3 regions of the Marinobacter sp. V032 genome follow, and region 3 is predicted to be linked to each of the others. Evidence: predicted binding sites of a transcription regulator. Region 3 holds the regulator's gene; each other region holds the start of a gene.

Region 1 (10,290 bases), on a different contig from region 3:
CGGGATAGCGGCTCAGATAACTCGGGTCCTTGGCTGACGGAAACGAGATGTAGACCACCGGGAACTCGGAGTTGGTGTTATCCAGAAAACGTTCGACGTTGCGGTCGTGGTGTTCGTCCGGATAAATCCAGAAATTGGTTTTCGGCAACCCCAACTCCGCTGCCGTGCCTTTGAAGCCAATATACAACCCGATATGGGACATCGACGGCTGTATCGTCTGGCGCGTGCGGGGGTAACCGCTTTTACGCACGGCGGCTTCAGGTAACAGGGTTTCAAAGGTATTGATGACGCCGGCATTACTGATGATCAGCTCGCTGCGAATCTCGTGGCCATCGGCCATGCGAACGCCACAGGCGCGTCCGTTTTCGACCAGAATATTGGTGACATCGGCGTAGGTGAAAACATCGCCGCCGCCCTGCTGAGTCACCGGAATAATAGTGTTGGCCATCTCCGATGCCCCGCCGACCGGGTAGTAGCCGCCGTGAACATAATGTTTGGCGATCAACGCATGAATCAGGAAACTTGATTGCTTCGGGGTGACACCACAATCGCCCCATTGGCCGGTGATCGCGCCGATCAGGGCTTGGTTATCGGTCAGTCCCGAGAGTACCTCGTAAGTGGTTTGATTGAAGTAACGGGGCAGGGCGAGGCTGACGGCTTTGCCGACCAGCGGAGCTGTCATTGTGGGTGCCAGCTTGGACATGGTGTAGATCTGCATACCCGACGACACTTTACCCAGCAACCGAATGTACGCATCTATGGCTTTTTCTTCTTCCGGAAAGGCCTCGACCAGCGATGCCCGAAATTGTTCTTTGCCTGCTTTCAGGTTGACGATTTTATCGCCGAGATAGAACCGGTCGTAGGTTTCGTCCATTGGTGCCCACTTGAGCTGGCCGTCCGTAATGTAATCGAACAGTTTGCGAGCCAGTGTGTTGGGCGATCCCATATCGCCGATGTAGTGCACGCCCACATCCCACTCATAGCCGTTCCGGGCATAGCTGTGGGTAAACCCGCCGGCCGTGTAGTGTTGCTCCAGCACCAGCACCTTCTTGCCGGCCTTTGACAGGCAGGCCGCTGTGGTGAGGCCTCCGATGCCGGAACCAATCACGATGGCATCATAATCGTCGTCAATACGGCTGGCACGATAGCGGCGACCGATGCGGATGGTGCTGGGCTTGAGGCCTGCGCTGGTGTTTTTTTCAGGAGTGCTCGTGGTCATGTCGAGGTGCCTTCTGTCTCGTTATTATTGTGTTGTACGGGTCACGGCAGTATAGCGCTATCAGAAACGCAATAGCGTAATCAGTCGTACCGCTGCCGGACTTTAGGCGGCATCTGCGCGAGTTGGCGTTTGACTAACGTGTCCAGCGCGGCATACAGCGGATCGTAATCGCAACCGGGCGCGACCTGGGACAATAGATGGGCGATGGCCTCGACGGTGGAGACGCTGTCATCCCGGGAGGCTTTGCGGATGCGGTAGCGTGAAGGCGGTGCGGCATTAAAGTGGAACTGCGGCAGCGCGTTGAGCCAGGGGTTGCTGAGAAAAATACGGGACGCCTTGCGCCAGGTGCCATCCAGAATAATCCATTCCCGCACCTGTGCGACGGGGGCGGATTCCAGCGCGGCGCTGGCGGTGGTGGGATAAATCAGCCCCATGGGAATCTGTTGGCTGCGAATGGCGAGCGGTTCGAAATCAGCCGGTGTTTCGCCCACCAGTACCCTTAAATCGGGCAGACACGCGGTGGCGATCCTCAGTGTCCCCTTGTTTTGTGCCACTTCTGATGGATGCTGTAATACCCAGAGCGGCGGAGCTCCGCTGATCGGCTGACAGGCATCGCAGACACAAATGTTGGGATGAACCCCGCAACGGGGACAGGGTGCTTGTCGCATGGAGCTCCTGACACTTTTTCGGCGCAGCCATGAGCGGCCGCCCCGAACCGGCTCCATCATAGCGCCGACCGGTGGCAGGTGAAACTCCCGGGATATCGCTCGGGCTATTTGTGCTTGTGGGAGTCCTTGTAGATGAAGTAACCCACGCCCCCAAAGAATACGAACAACAGTGAAACAGTGGCCATGCCGGCGATAACAACAGTGTCCAGATACATGATGAGTACCTCCTGATATAAGTTGATATGACAACTTTATCCCGGCTGGTGGGCCGCCTGTTTGACCTGAATCAACTGCGACCTCGATAAAATTTGATCTGGATCAGTAAAGCGCGCGATAGCGGTTTTGCCGTCACCCGACCCGATGGGTACTAACACGGATAGCGCGGCGCCGGGGCTGCTCTATGCTTGCCGCGATTGCTGGTTGCTACAGGGTTGTAGCAGGGCATCTCTGAATGAGGTTTGCGATGAATAAAACGTCCCGTCTTGAAAGCCGGCTACTGCAGATATCGGTCTGGGGTGCGCTATTCGTCACGGTTCTGGGATTGTTCTGGGGCCTGGCCATCAAATCCAGCGTGATCCTGTTTGACGGCATCTATTCGGGCGTCAGTATTTTTCTGTCGATCCTCTCGATAGTGGCGCTGTGGATGGTCAATCGTCCCCATGACAACACCTTCCAGTTTGGCCGGGTCGCGCTGGAGCCGTTGATCGTATCGCTCAAGGCGATCGTCATTATCGGTGTCTGTATCTATGGTGTGGTGACCGCACTGGTTCTGATTCTGGATGGAGGCAATACCGCCACCAGTTCGTTGTCGGGCATGCTCTATGCGTTGATTTCGATGCTGACCTGCCTGGTGGTGTGGCTCTATCTCAAAAGCAAAGGCGCGGACCTGCCGGATCTGGTGCAGGCAGAATCAGAGCAGTGGATGGCCGATCTGGTTTTCAGCACCGTGGTGCTGGCCAGTTTCTGTCTGAGCTTCGGTCTGTCCTATACCGACTGGCGCGCGATTGTTCCCTACATCGACCCGGGGATGGTTGTCGCGGCGTCCGTTTTCTTTATCAGGGTGCCGGTGAGCCGATTGGTCTATAGCGTCCGCGAACTGTTAATGATGGCGCCTTCAGAAGATCTGCAGGAAGACCTGCGGACGCGGATTGACGCAGTAGCGGCCAATCATCGGCTGCCCAATGCGGTTATTCGGATGGCCAAAGTCGGGCGGGAGCTGGCAGTGGATATCACGTTCATTACGCCAAACGACTTCGGGCCGGTTGATATCGGTGAGCTGGATAACGTGCGTGAAGAGCTTTACGGATCGCTGTCGGAAGCGGGCTTCAAGCTCTATATGAATATCGTCTTTACCAAGGAGAGACGTTGGGCCTGACCCTTCAGGTGCGTTCCGTGACAGGCTGAAGCCTGATGATTATGATTCAGATACCGTCACTGCCCGGATCCCGGAATTGTTATGGCGTTTACCTCCCAGTTTGTTGTGTTGTTTTTTGAGCGCTTGCTGCAGGCATCGCCGGTGCTTACGTTCCTTGCTGTGCTGATTCTTGTACTCGGTTTATGGGCCGGCCGGATTGAAGGCTGGCGCTGGCAGGACGCGCTCTACTGGGCCTGCATCACCGGTACCACAGTCGGCTATGGCGACCGTGTGCCCAAGCGCAGCATACCCCGTTTTCTGGCGGTGGTGATCGCGCTGGTCGGGCTGGTGCTGAGCGGGCTGGTGGTCGCGATTGCCGTCAGCGCAGGGACCGAGGTGTTCAGTCACCTCGGCCGCCACTGACCGCAATCGCGCGTGCCCTTACGATGACCTGTCTTTTGGCAGATTAGGTTTGGGTGACTTGTTGTCCTGAGATCGGGTTTCTTCCGGATCGTCCCCGTTGCCCGTCTTATCGCCGCCGGCTGTGTCGGCAGGCGGCGCAGCCGGAGCCGCGTACCAGGCTTCTTTGGGCACCAGTTTGGGTTCTTCCGGGTCAGCAATATAGGATGGCGTCATAATGGCCACGCCATATTCGTTGAACACGTCCAGTATGTTGCGATGCAATTCGGCATAGCGATGGAACCTGTGCGCCGGCTTGTCGACATACACATTCAGTTCATACACCACGGCGAAGTCGCCCAGCTCCTTCTCTAGCACGAAGGGAGCGGGTTTGTTGCGGATGTTGCGGGTGCGCCCGGCGGCCTCTTTCAGCATGGCTTCGACCTGCCGCCAGGGTGTTTCGTAGCCGATACCGACGGTGGTGTGCAGTACCAGACCATCGCCGGATGATGACCGGCTCAAATTGTTGACCGGGCTGTTCAGAATCAGCGCATTGGGAAGCACAATTTCCTCATTGCGCACGGTGCGCAAATGGGTCACCAGCAGCCGCGTTTCCTCCACTACACCAGTGTATTCACCCACCGAAATCAGATCGCCGATCCGGAATGCCCGCCGATAAGTCATGGCATAGCCCGCAACGATGCTTGATACCGCCGAAGACGCGCCCAGTGAGACCATAATACCGAGCAACAGCGACAGCCCCTGGAATGCGGCGCTGCCGGAGCCGGGAATATAGGGATAAGCCAGCACCGCGGTAAGCAGAATGACGAAGAAGCGCAGCAACTTGAATGTGGGCTGGGCCCATTCAGGGTCAAACTCGCCGAGTTGAACGCGCCCGCGCTCGACGCCTCTGAAAAACAGGTGCATCAGCTTGATCAGGTAACGGGCGACGGCAATCAGAATGATCAGGAAGATCAACTGCGGCAGATAGTTGATGAATGCCACCGTAATGGAGGTCAGCGGATCGACCACCATATTGAGCAGGATATTGGCGGTGGACCGGGTCCAGGGGAACTGGTACAGCACAAACTCGACACACAGGTAGGCGAGTATCAAAACCGTTGCCGTGCGGATGAACCTGAGCAGGCCGGTGACAGCGCCCCAGATGTTTTCTGCCCGAACCACCTCGAACGACTCGATCTTCAGGTCTTGTACCCGCCGCTTGTATCGGGCTTCAAGAAAGGCCAGCAGACGCCGGAACAGTACAATAATCGCCCAGATAAGCACGCCGGCGATCAGCACTGCCGCGCCGGCGTATAGCAGGGCCTGAAACAGGTACGCGGATGTCCGGTGGCTGCGATAAGCAGTAATGGCGCTGGCAATCCGGGTTTTGAATACTTCACTTACTTCTGCAATCGGTGCGCCTTCGATACTTGCATCGATGGGGAAAATCACCAGCAACCGGCGTTCACCTGCCATGATGTTGACGCGGTTGTCGCCGCTGACCAGCTTCACGTCCTCCGGCGCGATCCCGTCATCTCTGGCGGCTTCAGCGATGCGGCTGGCGACGTTGCCGGCCCGTTCTGTCGACGGGAAGGAGTTGGTGCCGGCGAGGCGAAACAGGACTTCACCGTCAATGGTGACCGGTGAGACGTCGGTTTGTGCTGGATCTATATCGTCATCCTGAGCCTGCGCCGGCGTTACCAGACCGATCAGTCCGAATAACAACAGACACATCGCCAGAAGTTGTCTGGTGTGACGCAAGAGTTTGGGGGTGGAGGTGCGACGCTGCGCCTCAGGGCCTTGAGGCGTTGGCTTGTCTGGATACATCCTGAATAAGGTCCTTGCTGAGATGCGAATACCTTAACTATGGCCCGAAATTGAGAATTTTCCTGCCTTTTTACCAGAATCTGTCGCATTCGCGGATCACAGCGCGTGCCTCGCTCAGCAGGGACGTTAAACGGTTTTGTTATGACTGTGTAACTTCGGCTGAAGAAATCTGCGCAATGGCCGCTATAGTATGTGGTGTTTGCATCTATCTCGCCCCAGCGCCCCACAACTTGGCGCAATGGGGCCCGTGATACCACCACGGATAACAAAAAACTGTTTAGCCATACCTACGGGATCCTGACAATGACAATACTGAACCGGCTGCGCATTCGCTCACGTCTGATGCTGGCGACAATCGTACCCGTACTGCTGACCGCAGTTGTAATGAGCTGGATGACTGTGAACCAGTTAAAGACCAACGGTGACCACGAAGTCGAACGACTGCGTGAACAGATCATGGAAGCTCGCCAGGAAGGTCTGAAGAATGTAGTCGAGGCAGCCCGATCGGCGGTACTTCAAGCCAAGAGCGATCCCTCGCTAGCCGAATCAGAAGCAAAGACGCAGGCCCGGGATAGAATCCGGGCGATCGGCTTTGGCAACAACAATTATGTGTTTGCCTATAGTCGCGACTTGATCAATCTGGCATACCGCCCCGACCCGACTAAGGAAGGGCCTGCATTGTTGCGTGACAATGCGACCGTTCGGAAACTGGTTTTGACGCTGTTTGATGCGGCCGAAAAGGATGGCATACATGGTTATGAGTGGGCGAATCCAGCGTCGGGTAATACGGAACCCAAGGTGTCCTATTCCGTCGTTATTCCCGGCTGGGACTGGTTGCTGGGTGCGGGTGTCTATGTCACGGACATAGACCAGAAAGTTGCAGCGGCCCGGGAAGAAATCGATGCCGAAGTGGTCAGTGCCATGACATCCATTTTGTTGGCGACACTGGTGATCGTCGTTATCGCTCTGATACTCGGCGGTTTCGTGGGGCTGAGTGTCACACGTCCGATCCAGGCTGTAAGCCAGACCATGCGCGAAATTGCCGAAGGCGAGGGTGATCTGCGTCAGCGGTTGCCGGATGAGGGTAACGACGAGCTATCGGAGCTTGGGCGCCGCTTCAATGCCTTTACCATCAAGATCCAGAACACAATCCGTGAAGTGGGCTCGACGACCGATCAGGTTGCATCGGCGGCTGAAGAACTGAGCAGTGTGGCCAGCGAAACCCGCTCATCGGTGCAGGAGCAGGGTTCTGAAACGGATCAGATTGCCTCGGCGATCCATGAAATGTCGGCCACGATTCAGCAGATTGCCGGCAATGCCAATTCCGTAGAATCGGCCGCATCGGATGCTGACCGCCTGGCGAAAGACGGCGGTGAAACCATTACCCACGCCCAGTCGGCAGTGAACGCTCTGTCGCAAGAGATCGCCCAGACCGCCAGTAACATCGACAAGCTGGCGGAGAAGACGGATGACATCCAGCAGGTGCTGGACGTGATTCATGCGGTGACCGAACAGACCAACCTGCTCGCGCTGAACGCTGCGATTGAGGCGGCCCGTGCAGGCGACCACGGTCGGGGATTCTCGGTGGTTGCAGACGAAGTGCGCCAGCTTGCCCGGCGCAGTGCGGAATCGGCCGACCAGATTCGCGAGATGATCGATGGCTTCACGACCGAATCGCGGGCTGCAGTTGAACGGATGCAGGCCTCCCGGGCACGTTCCGGTGAAACGGTTGAGCGCATCAACCACGCAACGGACACCCTGCGTACAATCGAGAAATCGGTCGGGCAGATTCACGATCAGGTGACCCAGATCGCCACTGCTGCTGAGGAGCAGAGCCACGTTTCTGAAGAAATTAACCAGAACGTCGTGCGAATTGTTGAAGCGGCTCAGCGCAGTGATACCGGCGTCACCCAAACGACTGAAGCGAGTCAGGAACTGGCACGACTCAGCGAAAACCTGCGCGGCCTGATCAGCCAGTTCAAAGTCTGAGGGCGTATACCGCTCGCCATACCGTTCCACGCCCTGCCTGCAATATAAGCAGGCAGGGCGCCTTCTTTATGCTCACTTTTGGTGCTGCTCGTCATACTCTCTGGTATTTTCTGCTACCTTAAAATAGCTAACTGACTCTATATCAGTGGTTTACTCGATTTCCTGAACATTTGGCCAGCTTTTTGCTCGATGCAAAGAGTAAAGAGTGATGACAATGCCAATTCACGTTCGGTGCTGGTCACCGGTCGGGAACAGGTCCTAACGGCTCCGGGGTGGAGGCACGCTGCTGCCGTAACGTGGATAAGTACTAAAAAAGTAATTCATAACAGGAGAGTGCACGTATGCGATTGTTTAAAAAGCTGGCGCTGGTGGCCGCACTGGTTCTGCCGATGCAGGCCTTTGCTGAAGACCCGATGAAAGTCGGTTTCGTTTATGTCGGACCGGTGGGTGACCACGGCTGGAGCTACCAGCATGATCAGGGGCGTCTGGCTCTTGAAGAGCACTTCGGCGATAAAGTGCAGACCACCTATGTAGAAAATGTCAGTGAAGGGGCTGATGCAGAACGTACCATTCGCAAGCTGGCGCAGGCCGGCAACGACATTATCTTCACCACGTCGTTCGGTTTCATGAACCCGACCGCACGGGTAGCAAAAGAATACCCGGATAAAACCTTCCTGCACGCGACCGGCTACAAGCGGTCAGAGAATATGGGAACCTACCTGTCCACAACCTACGAGGGCCGTTATGTTTCCGGTACGGCTGCGGGTATGGTTACCAAGACCAACAAGCTGGGATTCATTGCATCCTTCCCGATTCCTGAAGTGATCCGCGATATCAATGCTACCTTCCTGGCAGCCCGCAAGATTAATCCTGATGTTGAGCTGAAAGTGGTCTGGGTCAGCACCTGGTTTGACCCTGCCAAGGAAGCGGATGCCGCCAATACTCTGATGGATCAGGGCGTTGATGTGATTATCCAGCACACAGACAGTCCGGCTGCGATGCTGGCAGCCGAAAAACGCGGCATCTGGGCAGTAGGCCAGGCATCGGACATGTCCCGTTTCGGGCCCGAAGCGCACCTGCTGTCGGTAGTGGATGACTGGGCGCCGTACTACATCCAGACAGTTCAGCAAGTTATGGACGGCACCTGGAAATCTGAAGACTACTGGGGCGGCATCCATGAAGGCGATATCAAAATCGCCAGCATCAGTGATCGTCTGACTGACGAACAGCGCAAGAAGATTGACGACACCATCGAAGCCATTGGTAACGGTTCACTGCATCCGTTTGCCGGCCCGTTGAAAGACCAGTCAGGCAAGCTGCGAGTGCCTGAAGGCAAGGACATGACGAAGGAAGAGTTGGCCGGTATGAATTGGTATGTCGAAGGTATGACATCGACTCTGCCGAAGTAAGAGGTTTCAAGGGCAATGACCGCGGGAGATCGCACTTCCGCAGTTATTGCTGTCTCCCTTGGCCCGACGCATCTCTGCGCCGGGCTTTTTTGTGGGTGTTAAATTGGTCCCGGAGTGGTTAGCTGACCCGCGCCAGCAGAGTGTTCACGCTGGCCTGCACACTTGCCACCAGCTCGGCCTCATCCAGCCCCTTCACCTGCCCGTCCCGCACTACCGGTTTGCCATTGATAAAACTGTGCTTGACGGCGGTGGGCTCGGCACAGAGCAAGGGCGCCATCAGCGGAGTGTGAACACCTGAAAAGCGGGGTTTACGAATATCGTACAGCACAAGGTCAGCAGCCTGACCGACTGCGATCTCGCCCAGGTCGTTGAGTCCCAGCAACCTTGCTCCGTCCCGGCTGCCCCAATGGAGAACAGTTTCCAGATGGGTCGCGTCAGGCCCGTGAACGGCGCGGTGAAGCAGCCAGGTCAGGTTCAGCTCCTGCAGCATCGACCCGGACTCGGACGAGGCTGAGCCATCAACGCCGATACTGATGGGCGCGCCTGCCTGCTGCAGTTCAATCACCGGCGCGACGCCGCTGCCGAGTCGGCAGTTTGAGGTGGGGCAGTGGGCAATGCCCGTGCCGGTAGCTGCCAGCTTGCTGATGGCGTAGTCGTCGGCCTTTACCAGATGAGCAAACCAGACGTCCGGGCCCAGCCAGCCGCAATCAGCTGCGTAATCAATAGCCTTCATGCCATATTTTTGCAGCGACTGCTGCTCGTCATAGTCCACTTCCAGCAGGTGGGAGTGACGGCGGATACCGTGCTGGCCAGCCCATTCGGCAATCGTTTTCAGGCTTTGGGGTGAACTGGAGTGAATCAGGCTGGTGGGCGCTGCAACCAGCTTGCGCATGGCATTGCCGCCTTCCTGATGGTAACGGGTGCGACTGTGTTCCATCCGGCTCATTACCTGATCCAGTGTTTCCGGCACAACACCGCCCCGTGCCATGCCCTTGTGGCTGCCCTGCTCGGTTGCACTGCCCCGGCACAGCACCAGTCGAATGCCGAGATCGTCCGCCGCCTGCCAAACGGCATCTTCCAGTTCCTGCGACGTGTCCCGGTGATAGAGATAGTGATGATCAGCGCAAGTGGTTGCGCCCGAGCGGAGCAACTCGTAAAGGCCCAGGCGGGCGGCGTGGTACATCAGATCAGGTGTGATATGAGGCCAGAACCGATAAGGCACGGAGGCAAGCCAGTCACCCAGGCCCTGGTTAATACCGCCCGGAATCCCCTTGAGGATAGATTGCGCCAGATGATGGTGGGTGTTGACCAGCCCGGGGTAAATGACACACCCACGGGCGTCAATGATCTGCTCCGGGTAATCGTTGGTTGGCGTGAGTTGGCGGCCGATTTCGGTGATCCTGCCGTCGGCGATCCGAATGT
Region 2 (10,290 bases), on a different contig from region 3:
GATGATAGCGCGCCGCCCATCCCGCCGTCTGAAGATCCCGCGGGAGATGGCCGTTTCAATGACGATGAAATGATCACAGTTAGCGCCGACGTCTTTTTTCAGGATGGTCGCGAATTCTACGCGGGTGTCGGCGGCACACTGAAGCTCTGGATCAACGAGCAGAAGGAGTTTCTGGTTGCAGGCAGTGATGATATGGGGCTGACACCCAATGATATTGCGGTGGGCGATGCCGGCCGGCTCTTCATTGCCAGTCAGTTTGTCGACAGCGCGGGCAAGCACTTCACCCGGATCGACATTTATGATCGTTTTGGTGCGTTTGAACAAAGTGTCGATATTGCCACTAACTCAACCACGCCTGCGATGCCGAAGATTGCATTCCGTCAACGCAAAGTATCCATCGCGAATTCGCCAACATTCCGAAACGAGGTCGCGATTGCATTCAACACGACCGGTTCTACCGGAGGTGTGGCTAACCTGGGTGGAAGCGATACCGGCGTCGTGTTGTTACGTCGTGATGCGGGAGAACCCCAATATACCCAGATTTGGGCAACCCAGGTGGGCAGCGCAGGTGATGATTCTGTTAAAGACATCGACATTAACCTGACGGGAAGTGTATTTCTCTCCGGTGAAACCAAGGGCGTGTGGAATGACAATGCAGCCAATGCCGGTGGCGTGGATGCCTATGTTCAACGGATTGATACCCAGACGTCCCAGGAAGGTGCTGTGACGGGCGCGCTGGCCTGGACAAAGCAGGTTGGCTCAACTCGGGACGACACCGTGGTCTCGCTTGCTCTGCAGGGCTCAACGCCTTTCAGTATCGGGTATACCGCCGGCAAGGTCGGGTTTGACGCTCCGCTGGGCTCTGATGATATTTTCTTTTTTGGTTCGACAGGCAGTGAAGATATCGAACCGGACATCCATCAGGTCGGTTCAGCTAAAAGCGAAAAATTTAACGATGCTGATGCCGTCGGTTCCACTTTCTGGATGATTGGCGCGGCGCGTCACAGCTACATGAGCGGCTTCGACGCCGATAGTGATGTTGTGTTGAACACCGGCGCCGACACGGCACAGGATCGTGGCTTTATCCTGACTTATGGGCAGGATGGCTCCTATGACTCGGCATTGACGCTTAGCGGGCAGGATAGCGCCAGTCTGCGCTTTGATTCCGGTTCGGCGTTCGCGCAGGATTATGTTATTGGCGGTGTTACTGATGGCTGGTTCACTGATCCGGACAGCTCGGGCAACACCGGGGGCCTGGCCTTTACGCGGATCAAGCGTGAGCTGGTTGTCGTTTTCGATCCCGCCGAGGAAATCCCGGAAGATGCAACCAGTCAGGAGCCAACGCCGATCACCCGCGCCGATCTTACCGATGTGGCCCGGTATCAGGTAGTCTCCAGTGCTCAGGCACCGCAATCAACTCAAGTGATTGCGATGACGTCCTACAAAAGCGCAGAAAGTTACGCGTTGGTGTCTGAACAAATGGGCGGCAAGACCATCTATGGGGTCTATATACTCAACGGCGATGTGGAGTGGCTGAACACTGACTGACAGTGTTCAGACATCGCCTTGCTGAGCGCTGCTTTCGGCGTAGTGGCGAAGGTAATCTGTGCTGGTCACTATGCCCGTAGTCTTGCCGTCGTAGCCAATGACCAGGGCGCTGTCGCGCTGGTGGGCCAACATCAGGCGCGCCAGTTGGTGGGCATCGGTTTCGGGGGTCGCTGTCAGAAATGACGGCATCTCGATTACTGACAAGCTGACGGTATTTTCATCCGCTTTGTTGTGATGAAGCCATGACAGTACCCAGCGGCGATCAATAAGGCCGGCAACCACGTTGTCGGCAACCACTACCAGATGGTTAATGTCGTGCCGATCCATTTCCTGCAATGCTTCCGCCAGCGTGGCCGTTTTGTCTACAGAGTAGATGGATGTTGTTTCCATCCTTGATACAGGCAAATATGCATTTTGCTGATCGGGATCAGTCTGCGCTTGCTCCCCGTATTCACTAAGGGCCCGCTGCTGGGCAAAACGACGCGCCGAATCCTCGGCCGAAATGGTCGCTTCGTTAGTGCTCGCGTGGGCCGCTTTCGACTCATTGAGTTGGTCTACGGCACCGATTTGTCGGTTTTTAACGGTTTCCGGCACCCGGGTCTCTGTCGGGCGTCCCGGCTCACTCGCGAAAATGAACATGGTGGTATCTCGCTATCGGTTACAGCGCAGGGAATATCTTGGCCAGTCCACTATATTATCGGCCAGTAGTGCGGAAACTGAACAGTTTTATGGTTACAGTGCGATAACAGCGGCCCGCCTCAGGCAGACGCGGCGCGATATGACCTGAGCTTGTCAGTCCTGAACCCGGCATCGGGCGAGCGTAAGGCGAGAAGACAAACGCTGTTCGAGGCACTCCGGTTGTCCGGTGATAACGTCGCTCAGCAATTCGGCCAGCAGCGGAGCAAAGGATAGTCCTTTGCTGCCAAGCCCGGTCAGCACGAACAGTGAGGCGCTCGAGTGATCTGTGCCAGCGCTCTCGGTGTCGACTGCTCCTACAGCGGGCTGGTAATCGTGGGTAGTGCAGCGGAAGCTGACGCGCCCCTGCAACGTTTCGGTATCAATGGCACTGGCATCGATTAGGTCGGGTAACCAGGACGCTAGCGTCGAGAGGTTTTCTTCATTGGATTCTGTGGAAGGGGCCGGAGACGGGTTTTTGAGATCAAAGGTGGCGCCGATCAGCGACTGTCCTCCGGTAACAGGATTCACGTAACCATGGCCACAGACCACTCGTTGGGGTGCGCGTAGCTTATCCGCCGGTATCGATGTGACCTGTCCCCGTATTGGTTTGAAGCGATAGCGGCCTGCACCGGGTAGCAGTGATGCGATCTCGTGCCCACCGGCAACAACAAGTTTTGGCGCATAGCTGTCGGTATTGCCCCGGGTTTGGATACACCAGCCAGAAGTCTCCGGAACAATACCCGTGACCTCAGAGTTGAAACACGTGGTGATATTCGGGTGATTGAGCAGGGCGCGGCACAGGTTGGCGGGAATCAACCAACCGCTGTCTGGAAAATAGAGGCCTTCGTGATTGACCGGAATTCCCGCCAGCGTTGTTGCCTCCTCGGAACCCACCGGGCGGAATATGCCGGCCGGGTATTGGCTGCGCTCAAGAAAGCGCGCCTGCCGATCCCTTTCTCTTGGTGTAGTTGCCATTTGCAGCAAGCCGGTAGGAAACCAGAATGCCTCTTCGTCAGAAGGGTTGCTGGTAATGGATAGTGCCCGGTACGCCCTTTGGCTGTGTAATAAGCCCCGTAATGCAAGCTCGGTTTCAGGGCCGAAATCCACGCCCAGTTTAACGTAGAGGGCACCTTGAGGATTGCCCGACGCGCCGTCCGCAGGTTGTGCTCCTTTTGCCAAAACTGTCACTCGATAGCCACGGTCTGCCAGATTGCGAGCTGTTGAGGCGCCGGCTATTCCGGCACCAATCACCGTCACCGCAGCAGCTTCAGACCCAACCGGATATTCAGTTGGCTGGCGGGTAATGAGCGCAGGGTCAGCGATGAACAGAAGCGCATCCCGGGTCGATTCACAGCGGGGCGTTTCACAAATTCTGAAGCCGGCACGTTCCAGCGTGTGTTTTACCCCATTGTTTGGCGCATGGGTCGCAAGCGTTGTGCTGGCATGGCTGTGCTCCGATAGCGCTTTGGCAGCCTTATTGGTCAATAAACCGGGCGCGTTCCCGGCTGAAAAGCCGGCCATAAACCACGCGTCTGCGATAAAGCGGAGTTGATTCCAGCCCTCGACGGGATAGCCAAAGTAAAGCGTGAGCCGAACCCGGCCACCATCAAACAGCAAACGGTGCGCGCCGCGGACCGCAGGCGGATAGTGTGCCTTCAGTTGGTCTGCATATTGGGCAAGCTCGGGCCAGCATTCGAGCGCCCGCTGCAGGTCTTGCTTTGTTAATGGATAAGGCTCAACTGAAACAAAATGGAGCTGGGCTTCGGGGTGTGCGTTGGCTCGCCAGGTCTGCCAGGTCGCCAGAAAGTTCAGGCCGGTGCCGAACCCCGATTCTGCCACCACAAACGCCTCGCCCCGGGCCAGCGCGCTAAATCGGGCAGGGAGATCGTTCAGGTTGATGTAGGTGCTACGAATTGCCTCGAGACCATTATCCGGAACGAAGTAAGGGGCGTCGAAGCGGGATGAAACGGGGTGGCCATCCCTCCAGTGAATCGTATCTGTTTCAATGGAGGGTGATGGTGTGGCGGCGGTCATTAAGAATGTCAGTCTTCGGCAGGTGCATCAGTTTTCTGGTCGTCGCCACCGACAACGCGTGCTGATTGGATGATCACGGGGGTGACCGGAACGTCGTTCATGAATCCGCGACTGGCTGTCGGCATGCCGGCAATAGCATCAACAACGCCCATGCCTTCGGTAACGTCGCCGAAAACAGCATAGCCGGCGCCGCGAACGCCAGCGTCGAGTGACCGGCTATCGACAAGGTTTATGAAAAACTGGGACGTTGCAGAGTCAGGATCGTTAGTGCGGGCCATGGCGATCGTACCGCGCAGGTTGCGAGCGGACTTGCTGGTTTCAAGTGCGATTGGCGCCTTGGTTTCCTTCTTGTTCAGAGTCTTCTGGTATCCGCCCCCCTGAATCATGAACCCGGGGATGACACGGTGGAAGATAGTACCTTCATAAAACCCGTCGCGGACGTAAGCAAGGAAATTGTCCACAGTCTTTGGGGCGATATCCGGGCGCAGTTGAATCGTAATATTGCCTTCCGTCGTTTGGAGTTCGACCTGAGGCATGGCCTGTTCTGCAGGGGTGGCGGCATAAGCGGTGTTCAATGCGAAAGCAACAATGGCGCTTCCGAGGACCAGTGTCACACGACGAAAAGGTTTAACACTGTTTTTGAAAAATAGATTAGCCAATGGTGAAACCTCATGATGTGATCATTGTTGTCAGGCGGGAGTTTAGCAAAGTTCTCTCTGCCAGCCGATGCGCAAAGCATATCAATCATTAAGGGATGTCACAGATTTCGCTTGAGGGCTTACAAAAGCACGCCAATTGTTGTCAGCGCTACAGGCTGCTTGCGTTACCTCACCGGGTGTTACCGAACGACTCGATCAGTTTCTGTACAGACCGGTTAGTTGGACCCATGCTTGGGGAAGCTCTATGCAAGCGACCTTGGAGGAACAAAGTGAAAATAAATCAGGGTAAACAAGAAAAATCCCGGTTGGGGCGTTTACTGGTTAATCGTGGCTATATCTCTGAAGCGGTGCTGCAAGATGCACTGGCTCAGCAACGTGCCTCTGGCGCCATGCTGGGTGAGGTCCTGATAGCAGCAGGTTGGCTTACAGAGCGTGACCTTCAGCGTGTCCTCAAGCATCAAAGCCGGTATCGCAACACGGCAGCGCTGGTCGCAATGTTCGCTATGCCTCTGCAGCCTGTGGTGTCGCTTGCAGCCACTGTAGCCACGCCGGTACTGGCAAAGCCTGAGACAGGGCAGCTGTTTGCAGAAAACGGTGGTATGTCGCCTTTAAGTGATGACGATATGGCGGGGGTTGCAGGTCAGGGGTCCGATTCACTGATTGATCGCATAGAGCGTGTTCGTCAGATGCCTGGTGAAGCCAAAGCCGGCAACGATGCGGCTGTCGATGCAATCGAGAACCTCAAGCTGGTGGCCAACACCTTTGTGCCGATCCTGAACTTTCTTGATTCGGAGCTCACGATCACCGGTGTTCACTACAACGCAGACACGCCCCGGTACGAACTACTCGCCGATGGTGGGCTAAAGTTGGCCCTGCCGGATCGCATTGAACTTGTTCAGATGGATAACATCCGCGTCAGTGGCAGTGAAGGGCCGTCGATGGGCAATGTGAGTCTTCACAATATCCGTTTCGATCCGTCGTCCAGCATGACCATCTACGCCCGTCCTTAAGCGAAAGGCCGCTGCGCAACGAATTTGAAACTGAAACAAGAAGGGAAGTGTGATGTAAGCCGGGACTGAGCGGTGTTGTCCAGCCCCGGAAAAGCGTCAGGCGCTCGCAAGTACGGTCTTGTGGCTCATTGCAGTCGATTGACCGCTGGCACCATAGAGTTTGGCCTGATCAGCACAACCTCTGAATATCTCGGTCAGCCTGCCCAGACGTAGTTGAAGGTTACCGACAATCCTGCCGTTTACCGCATTTTGTTCCTGACACGACTTGAGTTGGCCCGCTGCGGACACCCACAGTTCATTCAGTTCGGTAAGGCCGGCGCTGCGGATAAAGCGCGAAGGCTCGCCCATTTTGGGGTTATAGCCCATATCGACAAGCAGGTGGATTTTGCGTTTCGCCCGTTCGCGAACGTCATTCAGGATCTGGTTCTTTTCCTGAGTGAGCGCCTGGAGGGCTGGCATATCGGAAGACTTGAGGGATTGTCTTTCTTTATCCAGCAGCCCGGTAAGGTGCCGGAGCTGCTGGATGTCTTTCTGGAGTAGTACTTTTAATTCATTAATTGCGGCCATAACTTACTCACCCGAAAATGCTGTTATCCATATCTAGCATTTTCTGGGCCAGTTGTTCCGCATCAATCTTATAGCTACCGTCCGCAAGCGCGGCCTTGATTTGCTCAACCCGGGCGTCATCCACTTCGGGGTAGCTGTCCAGACGTTCCTCGAGTTTTTTGAGGTCACGCGCCTGGCTGCTCAGGCTGACGCTGTCCGAGCGTGTTGCCTGAGCCTTTGCTTGTTCTTGCGGGGCTTCAGGGGCTGGAGTAGCCGCTTTACCTGTGTTTGCACTGGTTTTGGAGTTGACCTGGCCTTGGCCAATTCCATTAAAGTCAACTGTCATAATGATACCTGCAGTGATTAATGAGTTACTGGGTAGTAAACCGATTAATCTTCGTATCGGCCGAGCCCCAACAATCTTTAATATAAATTTTCAAAAATTTCCAAAGCGGCAATGTTATGCCGTTTATCGGCAAGTTGTTGCTGAATTGCCTACATCAGCACTTCGACGCGACCGGGGCCGGTGACAGTGGCCCTGAGCGTTCTGGATGAATGCAGATTCTCAACCATAACCTGTTCGCCCACATGCGCGTTTGCCAGCGCTTTACCCCTGGATTCCACTTCAACCGGGCCTGAGCGCGCCACGATGATAACATGATCGCCACGGGTGACCGCATCCGGCTCGGTCACAATGTCGGCTGTAAATACAGTGCCGGCATTGACGGAACGCCGAACTTCCATGCCAATAAGGGTCTGCGGGTCAGTGATCGGGCCACGGCGCACATCGTTGAGCACAATCGGCTTGGCCTCGATCATGTCTGCAGTCACGCGTGCGCCGCGGGTCAGCGTGCGCGCGGCAATCAGGCCGTCGCCCTGCATGCTGACAGTTGCCGACAGAAAGAGGCGCCATGGACGCTTGTCATTGCATTGCACCTCCAGCGTTGGCTGAGTTGAGCGCATCGGGTCGCTGGAAAACGAAATGTCAGGACCAGACGGGCAGGGCGCAAGGCGAATGCGTGAATCCAGTGTGCCCAGGGTGTAGGTCACCGTCTGACCTTTTGCACGGGCGTCTTCAGTAAATCGGTCAAGGAATTGACGCGCTGCTTTCTGAATGACCTCCGGCGTCGTTTTTTCGACAGCCATTGCCGACGACAGGCTGGCGCACAGCAGGGCGATACAGGTAAACAGTCGTAAAATGATGATGCGCATTTTGCGAAGTATGTCCTATGCTTGCGAGTAGATTCATCGCTTTTTTGGGCGATTACCGGGATGGGAGCGCTAAAGATCTCCCCGTGATTGCCGATAGTAATGAGTAGTCACCTCGCAATATCTGTGCCGGACATTTTAAGGCGCCAGGCAAAGGCGATATCCGAGGTAAACAGACAGTGCTGGCAACCCATCGGACTTCTCACAGATTGTCGTGTCGAGGGTTGTAAGCGCCATTGAGACAGAAACAAACAGGTAGCCACGTTATGGCCGGTGTTCTAGACAGTGTTAACCAACGCACGCAACTGGTGGGGCAGAACCGCCTCGAGTTGTTGCTGTTTCGCCTAATGGGGCGACAGGTATACGGCATCAACGTTTTCAAGGTAAAGGAAGTCCTCCAGTGCCCGAAATTGTCATCACTGCCAAAGAGCAACGCGGTAGTTAGGGGGGTGGCCCATATTCGAGGCGAAACCTTGCCTATTATTGATCTTGGGCTCTCTATCGGCATGCGCGCCATCCCGGCTGAGCAGATTGCCGACAGCTTTATCATCATTACCGAATACAACCGCCGCACGCAGGGTTTTCTTGTGGCCGGCGTAGACAGAATTGTGAACCTCAACTGGGAAGATGTCAGTCCGCCGCCCAAAGGCGCAGGTAAAGACGTATACCTCACTGCCGTTGCACGCATCGAAGAACAACTGATCGAAATCATCGATGTAGAGAAGATTCTCTCCGAAGTGTCGCCGTTGCGTGAAGACGTGGGCGAAGAGCTCGTCACTCGAGGCGCCGCAACCGATCGCAGTGTCAGCCGCCCGATCCTCGTGGTTGATGATTCATCTGTCGCAAGACGGCAGGTGGAGCGCTGCCTACGGGCCATCGGTTTTGATGTTGTTTTGCGTAATGACGGCAAGCAGGCACTGGACTACGTCAAAGAGCTAGTTGCAGATGGCTCGGATATTTCCGATCATCTCGCGATGATGATATCGGATGTCGAAATGCCTGAAATGGACGGCTACACGCTGGTCACCCGTTGCAAGGAAGTGGCGAATCTCAAGTCGCTGTATATCCTGCTTCACACGTCACTGAGCGGTGTGTTTAACAAGGCAATGGTCCAGAAAGTAGGGGCAGACGACTTCATGGCGAAATTCAGCCCCGATGAACTGGCTGAACGGATTATGGAAATCATCGACCAGCGATCCGCCTGAACCGCGTGCCGTATACTTTGAACGTCTTCACCACAACTGAGATCCAATGAAAGCTGAAATTACTCCCCAGGAATATGAGGCCTTCAAAACGTTCCTGCAGGATGCTTGCGGCATTCTGTTAGGTGAAAACAAACAGTATCTGGTCAAGAGTCGTCTCAGAAAGATCCTTGAAGACAACGGTCACGACACCCTGGGCGATCTGGTCAAAAACCTGCAGCGCCCGGGACGTAGTCCGCTCAAGGAAGTTGTCATCGATGCCATGACGACCAACGAGACGCTCTGGTTCCGGGACACCCATCCTTTCCGGATTCTCAGCGACAAATTGCTGCCTGAGTTCGCCGAGCGCAAAACGTCGCAAGGTTTGCGAATCTGGTCTGCTGCCTGCTCCACAGGGCAGGAACCTTACTCGATTGGTATGGCCATCGATGAGTTCCGCCGCACCAAGCCCGGCAAGCTAAAGGGCGACGCCAAAATAACCGCCACGGATATCTCGCGCAGCGTGCTGGATGTTGCTCGCAAAGGTGAATATGAAATGTTGGCGATCGGCAGGGGGCTCTCGCCCGAGCGTCAAAAAAGCTTTTTTGCAACGCTGCCGTCCGGCGGTTGGCAAATCAAGCCGGCAATACGCAACATGGTGGAATTCAAAGAACTCAACCTGCTTGAGCGGTACATGCTCGGCAAGTTCGATTTGGTGTTCTGCCGGAACGTATTGATCTACTTTTCTGCTGATCTCAAACGCGACATCCTGACCCGCATCCACGCCACCCTGAATCCAGGTGGTTATCTTATTCTGGGCGCCTCGGAATCACTCAACGGTCTGCCGGATCTATACGAAATGGTCCAGTGCAACCCGGGCATCATCTACCGCAAAAAGTAGTCAGGGAAACGCTGGCTACTGATTCTTCAGCAAATTGCAGATTTTGAGTTGCCAAAAATACCGAAAACCATTAGAGTTTGCGCCCTCAGATTGGCACGCCAGTTTGAAACAGTTTATTGGAGATGCGGCCGAGTGGCTGACACCAAGGTCGGAACGACCGACTGAACGTCAGAGCGAAGCGACGACGGCCCCGAAGGGGTGAGCTGCAAAGCAGCGAATAACGCGCACGTCTGGAAAGTGTGTACTCGAGCTTGAATCGATACACCGCGCGGCAAAAATCAGACACAGTTATTGGAGAGGTGGCCGAGTGGCTGAAGGCGCACGCCTGGAAAGTGTGTAAACGTTAATAGCGTTTCGAGGGTTCGAATCCCTCCCTCTCCGCCAATAAAAGAACCCGACCTTAGTGTCGGGTTTTTTATTGGCCGATTGGGCAGAGTAGAAGAACCCTCGCGGTTCGACCGGAGCAGGCAACGCCTGCGCAGGAACGTCGGAGCAAAGCGACGACGGCCCCGAAGGGGTGAGCA
Region 3 (10,290 bases):
GTGGGGTATCGCCTCATTCCGCTGGTGGACAAGACCCAGGGTGGGCAACTGCTGACCCGTATTAAAGGTGTGCGCAAGAAGCTGTCGCAGGATCTCGGCTTTTTGATGCCTTCGGTTCATATTCGCGACAACCTGGACCTGATGCCAAACGTTTACCGCATTACGTTGATGGGGGTCACGCTGGCTGAAGCCGAGATTCATCCTGATCGCGAACTGGCGATCGACCCGGGGCAGGTGTTCGGCAAAATTGAGGGCATCGAAGGCAAAGATCCGGCGTTTGGTCTGGATGCCTCGTGGATTGAACCGGACAAAAAAGATCAGGCGCAAACGCTGGGGTATACCGTAGTGGATGCCAGCACCGTGGTGGCGACGCACCTCAACCAGATCCTTCAGAAGCATGCCCATGAGCTGCTGGGACATGAAGAGGTCCAGAAGTGGCTGGAACAACTTGAAAAAATCTCGCCAAAGCTTGCAGAGGAATTGGTTCCAACCACGCTCACCATCAGTCTGCTGCTGAAAGTACTGCAAAGCCTGCTGAAAGAAGAAGTGCCGATCCGCGACATGCGCTCGATTGCCGAGGCCATCGTTAACGTGCAGCCGAAAACCCAGGACGCACGTGTACTGACTACAGCCGCCCGCCAGGCACTGCGGCGGATGATCGTCCAGAGCATCAGCGGCAGTGATTCTGAAATCCCTGTGATCACGCTAGATCCAGAGTTGGAACAGATGTTGCTGAAGTCAGTGCAACAGAGTCAACAATCTGGCGGCCAGGATGATATTGGCCTGGTGCTTGAGCCCAATATGGTTGAAAAGCTGCAGCGGTCATTACAGGACGCCGCCCAGCGCCAGGAAATGATGGGCAAGCCAGCAATACTGCTGGTCTCGGCCCCGCTCAGGCATGCGATGGCGCGGTTCGCCAGCTACGGAATTGAACGCCTGCACGTTCTGTCTTATCAGGAAGTGCCGGATAACAAACAGATTACGATTGTCGCATCGGTCGGCCAGTAAAAGGTCGTAAAGAACAGCGGCGCCGGATAACCGGCACCACCGGAGGTAGCTCACCATGAAAGTAAAACGGTTCTTTGCATCAACTATGACAGAAGCCCTGAAGATGGTGCGTCTGGATATGGGCGAAGACGCAGTTATTCTTTCAAACCGTCGGGTAGACGGTGGCGTCGAAATTGTGACGGCACTGAACTACGACGAAAATCTGGCGCGTCAGCGTTTGGGCAGCGCCGCCATGGAAGCGACCAACGGCTCGCAACTGGCGGAAATGCAGGCTGACCAGCACCTGCGGCTGGAGCAGGAGCTCGAGCGCTCGCGGGATCGCATTCGCGATATTCGTGGGCGTCGTCAGATCAAGCAACCCGTGCCGGACTTCTCAATGCCGGAGGATAACGCGCCTGCTGCGCCTGAACCCCAGCAGGATGCGACCCAGGTTGCACTCGAGGCCATGCGGGCAGAGCTGCACAATCTGCGGGACATGGTCAGCGGTCGTGCGCCCGACTCTTCCGCCACCCAACCCGCATCCGTCTCCAAGGCGCTTGATGCCAGTCAGCAGCGATTGCGTGAGCGTCTGGAAGAGTTCGGTCTTTCGTCCAAGCTGGCGGCGACCCTCTCGCACAATCACGGTTCCGGTCGTCTTGACGAAGGTTGGAAGAAAGCGCTGAGAACACTGGCCGCCGGGGTTAAAACCCAGCAGCAGGAAGTCATTGAAGAGGGCGGTATTGTGGCACTGGTCGGCCCTACCGGTTCCGGCAAGACGACAACTATCGGCAAGATGGCGGCACGTTACGTGTTGCGTCACGGTGCTGACTCAATTGCACTGGTCACTACCGATCGCTACCGGGTCGCGGCCCACGAGCAGTTATTTGTGTTTGGCCGCATACTGAACGTGCCGGTAAGGGTTGTTGACGAAAGCCACTCGCTGGATCAGATTCTTGATGACCTGTCGGATAAACGACTGGTCTTGATTGACACTGCAGGCCTGACTCAATCAGACCGGGGGCACCAGGAGCAACTGAATGAACTTGCTTCCAGCTACCACCCGGTGCGCCCATACCTGGTGCTGGCGGCGACCAGTCAGCCGCGTATTATGAAATCCACATGGCATTGCTATAAGATGGCGAATCCGGCGGGCTGCATCATGACCAAACTTGATGAAGCACTGACACTTGGCGAAGTACTTGGATTTGCTATGGAAACCGGGCTTCGGGTGGCGTACTTTACAGATGGCCAGAAGATTCCGGAGGATATCCATTCGGCGCAGGCCGTATCGCTCGTCAAGTTGGGTGTCGAAAGGTTGCGCGAAGCGCGGGAGCTTGCGCCTGCCGCCGAAGGTGCCTGACCGGAAACAATGATGGCGCAGAAACAGAACGTACAGGGATAAAGTACAGGAATAACGCCGGCTGACAGATATCGGATGTCTGGAGTAAAACAGGCGCGAGACTACAAAAGTAGCTGGCACAGCGCCGGCCATATGGATCCAATTCGTCGTGAGAGACCGCATCCGGTATGAGTAGAGCAAACCCGGTTCAGGTAATCGCCGTATCAGGCGGCAAGGGAGGCGTTGGCAAGAGCAATGTCTCTGTCAATCTGGCTATTGCACTGGCCCAGATGGGGCGCAGGGTTGTCGTACTGGATGCTGATCTTGGCCTGGGAAATATCGACGTACTGCTGGGTGTCACCGCAACGCACAATCTCTCTGACGTCCTGTCGGGGGAGTGCAGCCTGAAGGATGTCCTGGTTGATGGCCCGGGCGGTATAAAAATTGTGCCGGCCTCGTCAGGCACTCAGCGCATGACGCAGCTGTCATCCATGGAGCACGCCGGACTGATTAATGCTTTTAGCGAATTGGGCGATCAGATCGATGTTCTGATTGTTGACACCGCTGCCGGTATTTCCGAATCTGTAGTGAGTTTTCTGCGTGCCTCGCAGGAACTTCTGCTGGTCGTCTGCGATGAACCCACTTCCATTACTGATGCCTACGCCTTGATAAAGCTGATGAATCGGGATTACGGCACCAACCGTTTTCGTATTCTTGCCAATCAGGTACGCAATGAGCAGGAAGGAAAGCACCTCTATGAAAAGCTCACGCGGGTAACCGAACGTTTCCTTGATGTTGGGCTACAATATGTAGGCATAGTGCCTTATGACGAGGCGGTCAAAAAATCGGTGCAACGTCAACGCGCAGTGCTTGACGCCTATCCTCGCGCCAAAGCCTCACTTGCTATCAAGGCGCTGGCCCAAAAGGTGGACGCATGGCCATTGCCATCCTCGCCGCGCGGGCATCTTGAGTTCTTCATTGAACGTCTGGTAGATGCCTGAGACTGTGCCCCATCCCAAGAGCACAGCCGCATGAAGGTCGTCTGAACAATAACAGGTAATCCGGACTCATGACGTTGGTAAAAAGCCTGGGAATCTATAATCGTACCGGCGAACGCGGTCCCCATCAGCTCGTTGAGCAACATGCGCCGCTCGTCAAAAAAATCGCCCTTCACCTGCTCGCCCGTTTGCCGGCGTCAGTGCAGCTTGAAGACCTCATGCAGGCCGGAATGATCGGCTTGCTTGAAGCCGCCCAGAAATACGAGGCAACCAAAGGCGCCTCTTTCGAAACCTATGCCGGCATCCGCATTCGCGGTTCCATTGTTGACGAAATCCGCAAAGGCGATTGGGTGCCTCGTTCCGTCCATCGCAATGCCCGTCGTGTCGCCCAGGCTATCCGCACCGTTGAAAACCGCAAAGGGCGTGAAGCCCAGGATGCTGAAGTGGCGGACGAGCTGGAAATGTCCCTCGACGAATACTACTCATGCCTCGCTGATAGCAGCGGCGGCCGATTATTTAGTCTCGATGAGCTAAATGAATCGGGCGAGCTGCCGATAGACGATGTAGATGCCGTTGCGGATGCGCCCTACGAAAACATTTCTTCAGGTGCGTTTCGCAAGAATCTGGCCGAGGCTATTGATGAGCTTCCCGAGCGGGAGAAGCTGGTGCTCAATCTTTATTATCAGGAAGAACTGAACCTGAAAGAGATTGGTGCTGTTATCGGGGTCAGTGAGAGTCGGGTAAGTCAGATACACAGCCAGGCGGCTTTGAGGCTCAAGTCCAGGCTGGCGGATTGGCAAGACGAATTAAGTACCTGAAATTTTTAGCGTTTGGTAACTAATTTCATACAGATTGCACTGCTCTTAACGAATAGACTGTGCTTTTGGATATGACTGCTAGACTTGGTTGCAAGGTCATAACCCCTTGCATTGCGGACTGTAATCAGTGGAGGTCCCATTGGACAAGAACATGAAAATACTCATCGTGGACGACTTTTCCACGATGCGTCGGATCATCAAGAACCTGCTGCGGGATCTTGGCTTTACCAATACCGATGAAGCCGATGATGGCAACACCGCGCTGCCGATGCTGAAAAGCGGCAAGTATGATTTCCTGGTGACCGACTGGAATATGCCCGGCATGTCCGGCTTCGAGTTGCTGGAAGCGGTAAGGGCTGATGATGCTTTGAAAAGCTTGCCAGTGCTGATGGTAACGGCAGAAGCCAAGCGCGATCAGATCGTTGCGGCGGCGCAGGCGGGGGTCAACGGTTATGTGGTCAAGCCATTTACGGCCGCTGTGCTGAAGGAAAAGATCGAGAAGATCTTCGAACGAATCCAGTCGTAAGCTGAGCGTCGATCATGAGCAAAAAAACGAACAATAAAGGCGCGCTTGATGCTGACGTTGTTGCAAAGCTGCACCTTCAGGCCGATCAGCTCAAAGAGCAGGTTGACGCCGGCAATTATGCTGCAGCGATGGGCCTGATCAACGAATTGAATGATGTGCGCGATCAGAGCCTTTATCAGGAAGTGGGGCGACTGACCCGGAGTCTGCACGAAGCCATTCGCAATTTTCAGATTGATCCGCAGAACGCCGAACAGGACGAAGCACTGTCGAAGATGTCAGATGCGTCCGATCGCCTTGCATACGTGGTGCAGATGACAGGCAAAGCGGCCAACCGCACGATGGATCTGGTCGAAGAGGCGATGCCCAAGGCGCAGGCCATGATCGAGCAGTCGCGAGCCTTTCGCGAAGAGTGGGCAAAGTTGCGCCGGCGTGAAATGAAAGCAGACGAGTTTCGCGAACTCTACCACCGCCTCGATCTTTATTTCGAGAAAACGGCGACTGACGCAGAAGTACTCTATGGCCACCTCTCCGAAATACTGCTGGCTCAGGATTTTCAGGACCTGACAGGTCAGGTGATTCAGAAAGTCACCGCGCTGGTGAAAGAAGTGGAAGATCAGATGTTGAGCCTGGTGGTGATGGCCAGCCATGTCGACAAGATCACCGGCACCGTGCATGAACTTGGCCCCGATGCATCCAAAAAATCGGGTATCGAGAAGGGCGAAGGCCCGCAAATGAATGCCGAAGTGCGCGAAGACGTCGTATCCGGGCAAGACGATGTTGATGACCTGCTGTCCAGTCTGGGATTTTGAGTGAGGATTCCGCATGGCGTTTGATGCTGACGAAGAAATTCTTCAGGACTTTCTGGTAGAAGCTGGCGAGATACTGGAGAAGTTGTCTGAACAACTGGTCGATCTGGAACGCAATCCGGACGACGGTGAGTTGCTGAATGCCATTTTCCGCGGTTTCCACACGGTAAAAGGCGGCGCCGGCTTTTTGCAGCTTGATGCGCTGGTGGGTTGCTGCCATTCCGCCGAGAACGTGTTTGACACACTGCGTAATCGTAAACGCAGAGTGACCTCTGAATTAATGGACGTGGTGCTTGAGGCACTGGACAACGTCAACCTGATGTTTGATCAGGTCCGCAACCAGGAAGACCCTACACCCGCCGCTCCCGAACTGATACAAGCGCTTGACGCGCTGGCCGAACCTGAGGTCGAGGGCGAGTCGGCTGCTGAAGTTGAGGCTGAGCCTGAATCTGTTGTGGCCGAAGAAGCCTCAGAGCCTGAGCAACCGGCTGCCGAGAACGGGGATATTACCGACGACGAGTTTGAACAGCTGCTGGATGCGCTTCAGGGTAAGGATGCGCCGGCAGCAACGCCGGAACCTGCAACCGGTGGTGGCGCAGACGAGATCTCCGATGACGAGTTCGAAAGCCTGCTTGACGATCTGCATGGTAAAGGGAAGCACTCCGGCGGCGCGCCTGCATCAAAGCCTGCGACTGAATCCAGTGCGCCAGCGGCGGGCGGCGACGAGATTTCCGATGACGAGTTTGAGTCGCTGCTTGATGAGCTTCATGGCAAAGGCCAGTTCAAGGCTGCGGCAGCCGAGCCTGAAGCCAGTGCAGCAGGCGGCAACGACGACCTGATCAGCGATGACGAATTCGAGTCACTGTTGGACGACCTGCACGGAAAAGGTAAAAAGCCTGAGGCGCCAAAACCTGCGCCAAAAGTGGCCAAGCCGGCTCCCGAGAAGAAAGCGGAGCCAGCGAAAAAAGTTGAGCCTGCCAAACAACCGGCTGCGCCCGCTGCGCGTGGCGATGAACCCGACGCCAAAACTGCGCCTGCGGCGGCTGGCGAGACGACGGTGCGGGTTGATACCAAACGCCTCGATGACATCATGAATATGGTGGGCGAGCTGGTGTTGGTGCGTAATCGTCTTCAGCGTCTGGGGGGAGCAAGTGAAGACGAGCACATGCAAAAAGCCGTCTCCAACCTGGACGTGGTTACAACCGATCTCCAGTCGGCGGTAATGCAGACCCGGATGCAGCCAATCAAAAAGGTGTTTGGCCGTTTCCCCCGTGTTGTCCGGGACCTGGCGCGAAACCTCAAAAAAGAAATCAATCTGGTGATGCACGGTGAAGACACCGATCTCGACAAAAACCTTGTTGAGGCCTTGTCGGATCCGCTTGTTCACTTGGTGCGCAACTCGGTCGACCACGGCATCGAGCTGCCAGATGTGCGGGAAAAAGCGGGCAAGCCGCGTACCGGCCTTGTCACCCTGTCTGCAGAGCAGGAAGGTGATCACATACTGCTGGTGATTGAAGACGATGGCGCGGGGATGGATCCGAATGTCCTGCGCCGAAAGGCGGTTGAGAAAGGGCTGTTTGAGCAGGATGTCGCAGATCGCCTGACAGAAACCGAATGCTTTAACCTGATTTTTGCGCCCGGCTTTTCAACCAAGGAGCAGATTTCAGATGTGTCCGGCCGTGGCGTTGGCATGGATGTGGTCAAAACCAAAATTGGCCAGCTCAACGGTATGATCAACATCGAGTCGTCGATGGGCAAGGGCTCCCGCATTGTCATCAAGGTGCCCTTGACGCTGGCGATCATGCCGACGCTGATGATCATGCTGGGAGACCAGTCGTTTGCTCTGCCGCTGGTGAACGTGGTTGAGATATTCCACCTTGATCTGACCAAGAAGAACATTGTCGATGGGCGCGAATGTATTGTGGTCCGGGACAAGGTGTTCCCACTGTTCTATATCAAGAAGTGGCTGGTGCATGGCGCCAGCAGTGAGCCTGAAACGACCGAAAGCCATGTGGTCATTGTGGCAATGGGTACCAAACGGGTGGGCTTTGTGGTGGATCAGCTGGTTGGCCAGGAGGAGGTCGTAATCAAGCCTCTGGGCCGCATGCTGAACGGCACCCCTGGTATGTCAGGCGCCACCATCACCGGAGACGGCAGAATCGCACTGATTCTTGATGTACCCAGTCTGCTTCAACACTACGGCTAATCTGATAAGGCTCCTGCATGACGATTTCTGTCCTCGTCGTTGATGATTCGGGTTTTTTCCGCAAGCGGCTGACCGAGATACTGAATGCGTCTGGCAACATTCGGGTTATCGGTGCGGCGACCAACGGTCGTGAAGCCGTTGAGATGGCGGAATCGCTCAAGCCAGACGTGATCACCATGGATTATGAGATGCCGATTATGGATGGCATCTCCGCGGTTCGTGAGATCATGAGCCGGCGTCCGGTGCCGGTGCTGATGTTTTCGTCGCTGACCTACGAAGGCGCCCGGGTCACCCTTGATGCGCTTGATGCCGGCGCTGTCGATTTCCTGCCCAAGAATTTTGAAGAAATTGCCCGCGACTCCAGCGACCTGCAGCGCATCCTGAAAGACCGGATTGTCAGTGTTGCCCGCAGTCGACCCGGCACCAGCGCGGCGCCGTCACCTGCAGCCCGCTCCGCTCCTGGCAGAACACCTCCGCCGCAAGCACCGGAACGACCGGTTGCGCCGGTTCGCCGGGCGTCCGCAGCTGCGAACCCTGAACCGGCGCGCCCTGGCCGGCGGGCGGCACCACGGCACTTCAGTGTTGTGGCAATCGGCACGTCAACCGGTGGACCGATCGCGCTTCAGCGGGTGCTCACCGGATTACGTTCAAATTTTCCTGCGCCCATCGTGCTGGTTCAGCATATGCCTGCCAGCTTTACTCCAGCCTTTGCAGACCGCCTCAACAAGCTTTGCCAGATCGAGGTCCGACAGGCAGAAGACGGCGATAGCCTCAGGCCCGGGCTTGCGTTGCTGGCGCCGGGTGGCACGCAGATGATGATCGAAAACAAGGGGCCTCACGGCCGTGTCCGGATATTGCCGGGTGATGACCGCCTGACGTACAAGCCCTGTGTAGATGTCACGTTTGGGTCCCTGGCTCGCAGCTATCCCGGTAAAACCCTGGGCATCATCCTGACCGGGATGGGCGCCGACGGAAAAGAAGGTTGCCGGATGGTGAAGCAGGGCGGCGGTGTTGTCTGGTCGCAGGATGAGAAATCATCCGTCATTTATGGCATGCCGATGGCTGTAGCGAAGGCGGGACTGAGCGATGAAGTGCTGTCGCTGGAAGAGTTTTGTCCACGGCTGACCGAAGGCGTGAGCTGATGGATTTTCTCAGCATACTGGGTGTCATTCTCGCATTCGCAGCCTTGCTTGGCGGTAACCTGTTGGAAGGCGGTGCTCTTGGTTCGCTGTTCAACGGCCCCGCGGCCCTGATTGTGATTGGCGGTACGCTGGCAGCAACCATTCTGCAAACCTCATGGCCCATACTCAAACGGGCTGCGGGGATCTCTCGCTGGGTATTTGTGCCACCTTATATCGGTCTCGAAGACGGGATCGACAAGGTCATCAGTTGGAGCGTTCGGGCTCGCAAACAGGGTTTGCTGGGGCTGGAAGGGCTGGCAGAGAAAGAACCGGAGAAGTTTGCCCGCAAAGGCCTGCAATTGCTGGTCGATGGTGCGGAACCTGAATCCATACGCAATATTATGGAAGTTGATCTGGATTCGCGCGAACAGAGCGATCTGGAAGCTGCACGGGTGTTCGAAGCCATGGGAGGCTATTCACCAACGATCGGCATCATCGGTGCGGTTATGGGTCTGATTCAGGTCATGACCAATCTGGAAGATCCCAGCACGCTCGGCGCCGGCATCGCAACCGCATTTGTGGCGACGATTTACGGGGTCGCCCTCGCCAACCTGTTGTTTTTTCCTGTTGCTAACAAGCTGCGGTCTATCGTCCGTCAGCGGTCCCGTTATGAGGACATGATGATAGACGGGATTATCGCGATCGCAGAGGGGGAGAATCCCCGCTCCATTGAACTCCGCCTGCGCGGGTTTATCCAGTAAACCGGAGTGATCGCAATGCGGCAACGGCGGCGTAGACAAGAACAGGATATGCATAACAGCGAGCGCTGGCTGATCTCCTACGCTGATTTTATAACCCTGCTGTTCGCATTCTTTGTGGTGATGTATTCCGTTTCTTCGGTCAACGAGGGCAAGTACAAAGTGCTGTCTGAAACACTGACCGGCGTGTTCAATGCCCCCCAACGTTCGGTAGTTCCCATTGCCGTGGGCGAACGCGTTTCTCAGCCCGACAATCGTCCCGACGAGTCCGTTATCAGGCCGCCAGTCGCCCAGTCTCCGGCGAATACCGCCGAGGAAGAAGCGGAGCGAACCGACGCCCTCAGGACAATGGCGAACCAGTTGAGCGATACCTTTGAGGAGTTGATTAATCAGGGGCTGATATCGGTCGAAACCAATGATGAGTGGATCGAACTGACGCTGAGAAACAGCCTGCTGTTCGGTTCAGGCGATGCGGAACCCCATTACGACGCGTTTCCGGTGATTGAGTCTATCGCGAAAGTGCTGGCGGACAAGGACAATGCCATTCGCGTTGAGGGCTTTACCGATGATCGCCCAATCCAGACCCGGGCATTTCCGTCAAACTGGGAGTTGTCCGCTGCCAGGGCGGCAGCGGTTGTGCGTCTGTTGAGCATGAACAAAGTTGACCCGCAGCGCATGGCGGCCATTGGCTACGGGCAGTTTCAGCCGGTGGCGAGAAATGATACGACCGA

The links. Region 3 encodes FliA, which starts transcription of late flagellar genes. Its sites were predicted from a motif close to CTAAAGTTTNNNNNNNNNNNGCCGNTAA; they were not measured.
Region 1: ACUN9X_RS01155 (methyl-accepting chemotaxis protein) is a predicted target of FliA. The motif match lies at 5,630-5,657, and genes of this name have one in related genera.
Region 2: flgM (flagellar biosynthesis anti-sigma factor FlgM) is a predicted target of FliA. The motif match lies at 6,875-6,902, and genes of this name have one in related genera.

What each region holds. Positions count from the first base shown of each region.
Region 1 is NZ_JBQXYE010000001.1:247,410-257,699, reverse strand. It holds gene ACUN9X_RS01185 (phytoene desaturase family protein) at 1-1,219, opposite strand, end outside; gene ACUN9X_RS01180 (tRNA-uridine aminocarboxypropyltransferase) at 1,300-1,887, opposite strand; gene ccoM (cytochrome c oxidase subunit CcoM) at 1,992-2,102, opposite strand; gene ACUN9X_RS01170 (cation diffusion facilitator family transporter) at 2,351-3,262, shown strand; gene ACUN9X_RS01165 (potassium channel family protein) at 3,344-3,664, shown strand; gene ACUN9X_RS01160 (mechanosensitive ion channel family protein) at 3,683-5,470, opposite strand; gene ACUN9X_RS01155 (methyl-accepting chemotaxis protein) at 5,774-7,459, shown strand; gene ACUN9X_RS01150 (BMP family ABC transporter substrate-binding protein) at 7,801-8,868, shown strand; gene ACUN9X_RS01145 (amidohydrolase family protein) at 8,987-10,290, opposite strand, start outside.
Region 2 is NZ_JBQXYE010000002.1:341,590-351,879, forward strand. It holds gene ACUN9X_RS13110 (hypothetical protein) at 1-1,548, shown strand, start outside; gene ACUN9X_RS13115 (CBS domain-containing protein) at 1,555-2,187, opposite strand; gene mnmC (FAD-dependent 5-carboxymethylaminomethyl-2-thiouridine(34) oxidoreductase MnmC) at 2,341-4,260, opposite strand; gene ACUN9X_RS13125 (peptidylprolyl isomerase) at 4,269-4,919, opposite strand; gene ACUN9X_RS13130 (pilus assembly protein PilB) at 5,189-5,929, shown strand; gene ACUN9X_RS13135 (flagella synthesis protein FlgN) at 6,026-6,496, opposite strand; gene flgM (flagellar biosynthesis anti-sigma factor FlgM) at 6,504-6,821, opposite strand; gene flgA (flagellar basal body P-ring formation chaperone FlgA) at 6,971-7,687, opposite strand; gene ACUN9X_RS13150 (chemotaxis protein CheV) at 7,951-8,889, shown strand; gene ACUN9X_RS13155 (CheR family methyltransferase) at 8,936-9,766, shown strand; tRNA gene ACUN9X_RS13160 (tRNA-Ser) at 10,060-10,150, shown strand.
Region 3 is NZ_JBQXYE010000004.1:51,982-62,271, reverse strand. It holds gene flhA (flagellar biosynthesis protein FlhA) at 1-1,008, shown strand, start outside; gene flhF (flagellar biosynthesis protein FlhF) at 1,064-2,347, shown strand; gene ACUN9X_RS16130 (MinD/ParA family protein) at 2,515-3,327, shown strand; gene ACUN9X_RS16125 (RNA polymerase sigma factor FliA) at 3,396-4,142, shown strand; gene cheY (chemotaxis response regulator CheY) at 4,282-4,668, shown strand; gene ACUN9X_RS16115 (protein phosphatase CheZ) at 4,683-5,477, shown strand; gene ACUN9X_RS16110 (chemotaxis protein CheW) at 5,491-7,680, shown strand; gene ACUN9X_RS16105 (protein-glutamate methylesterase/protein-glutamine glutaminase) at 7,698-8,822, shown strand; gene ACUN9X_RS16100 (flagellar motor protein) at 8,822-9,562, shown strand; gene motD (flagellar motor protein MotD) at 9,578-10,290, shown strand, end outside.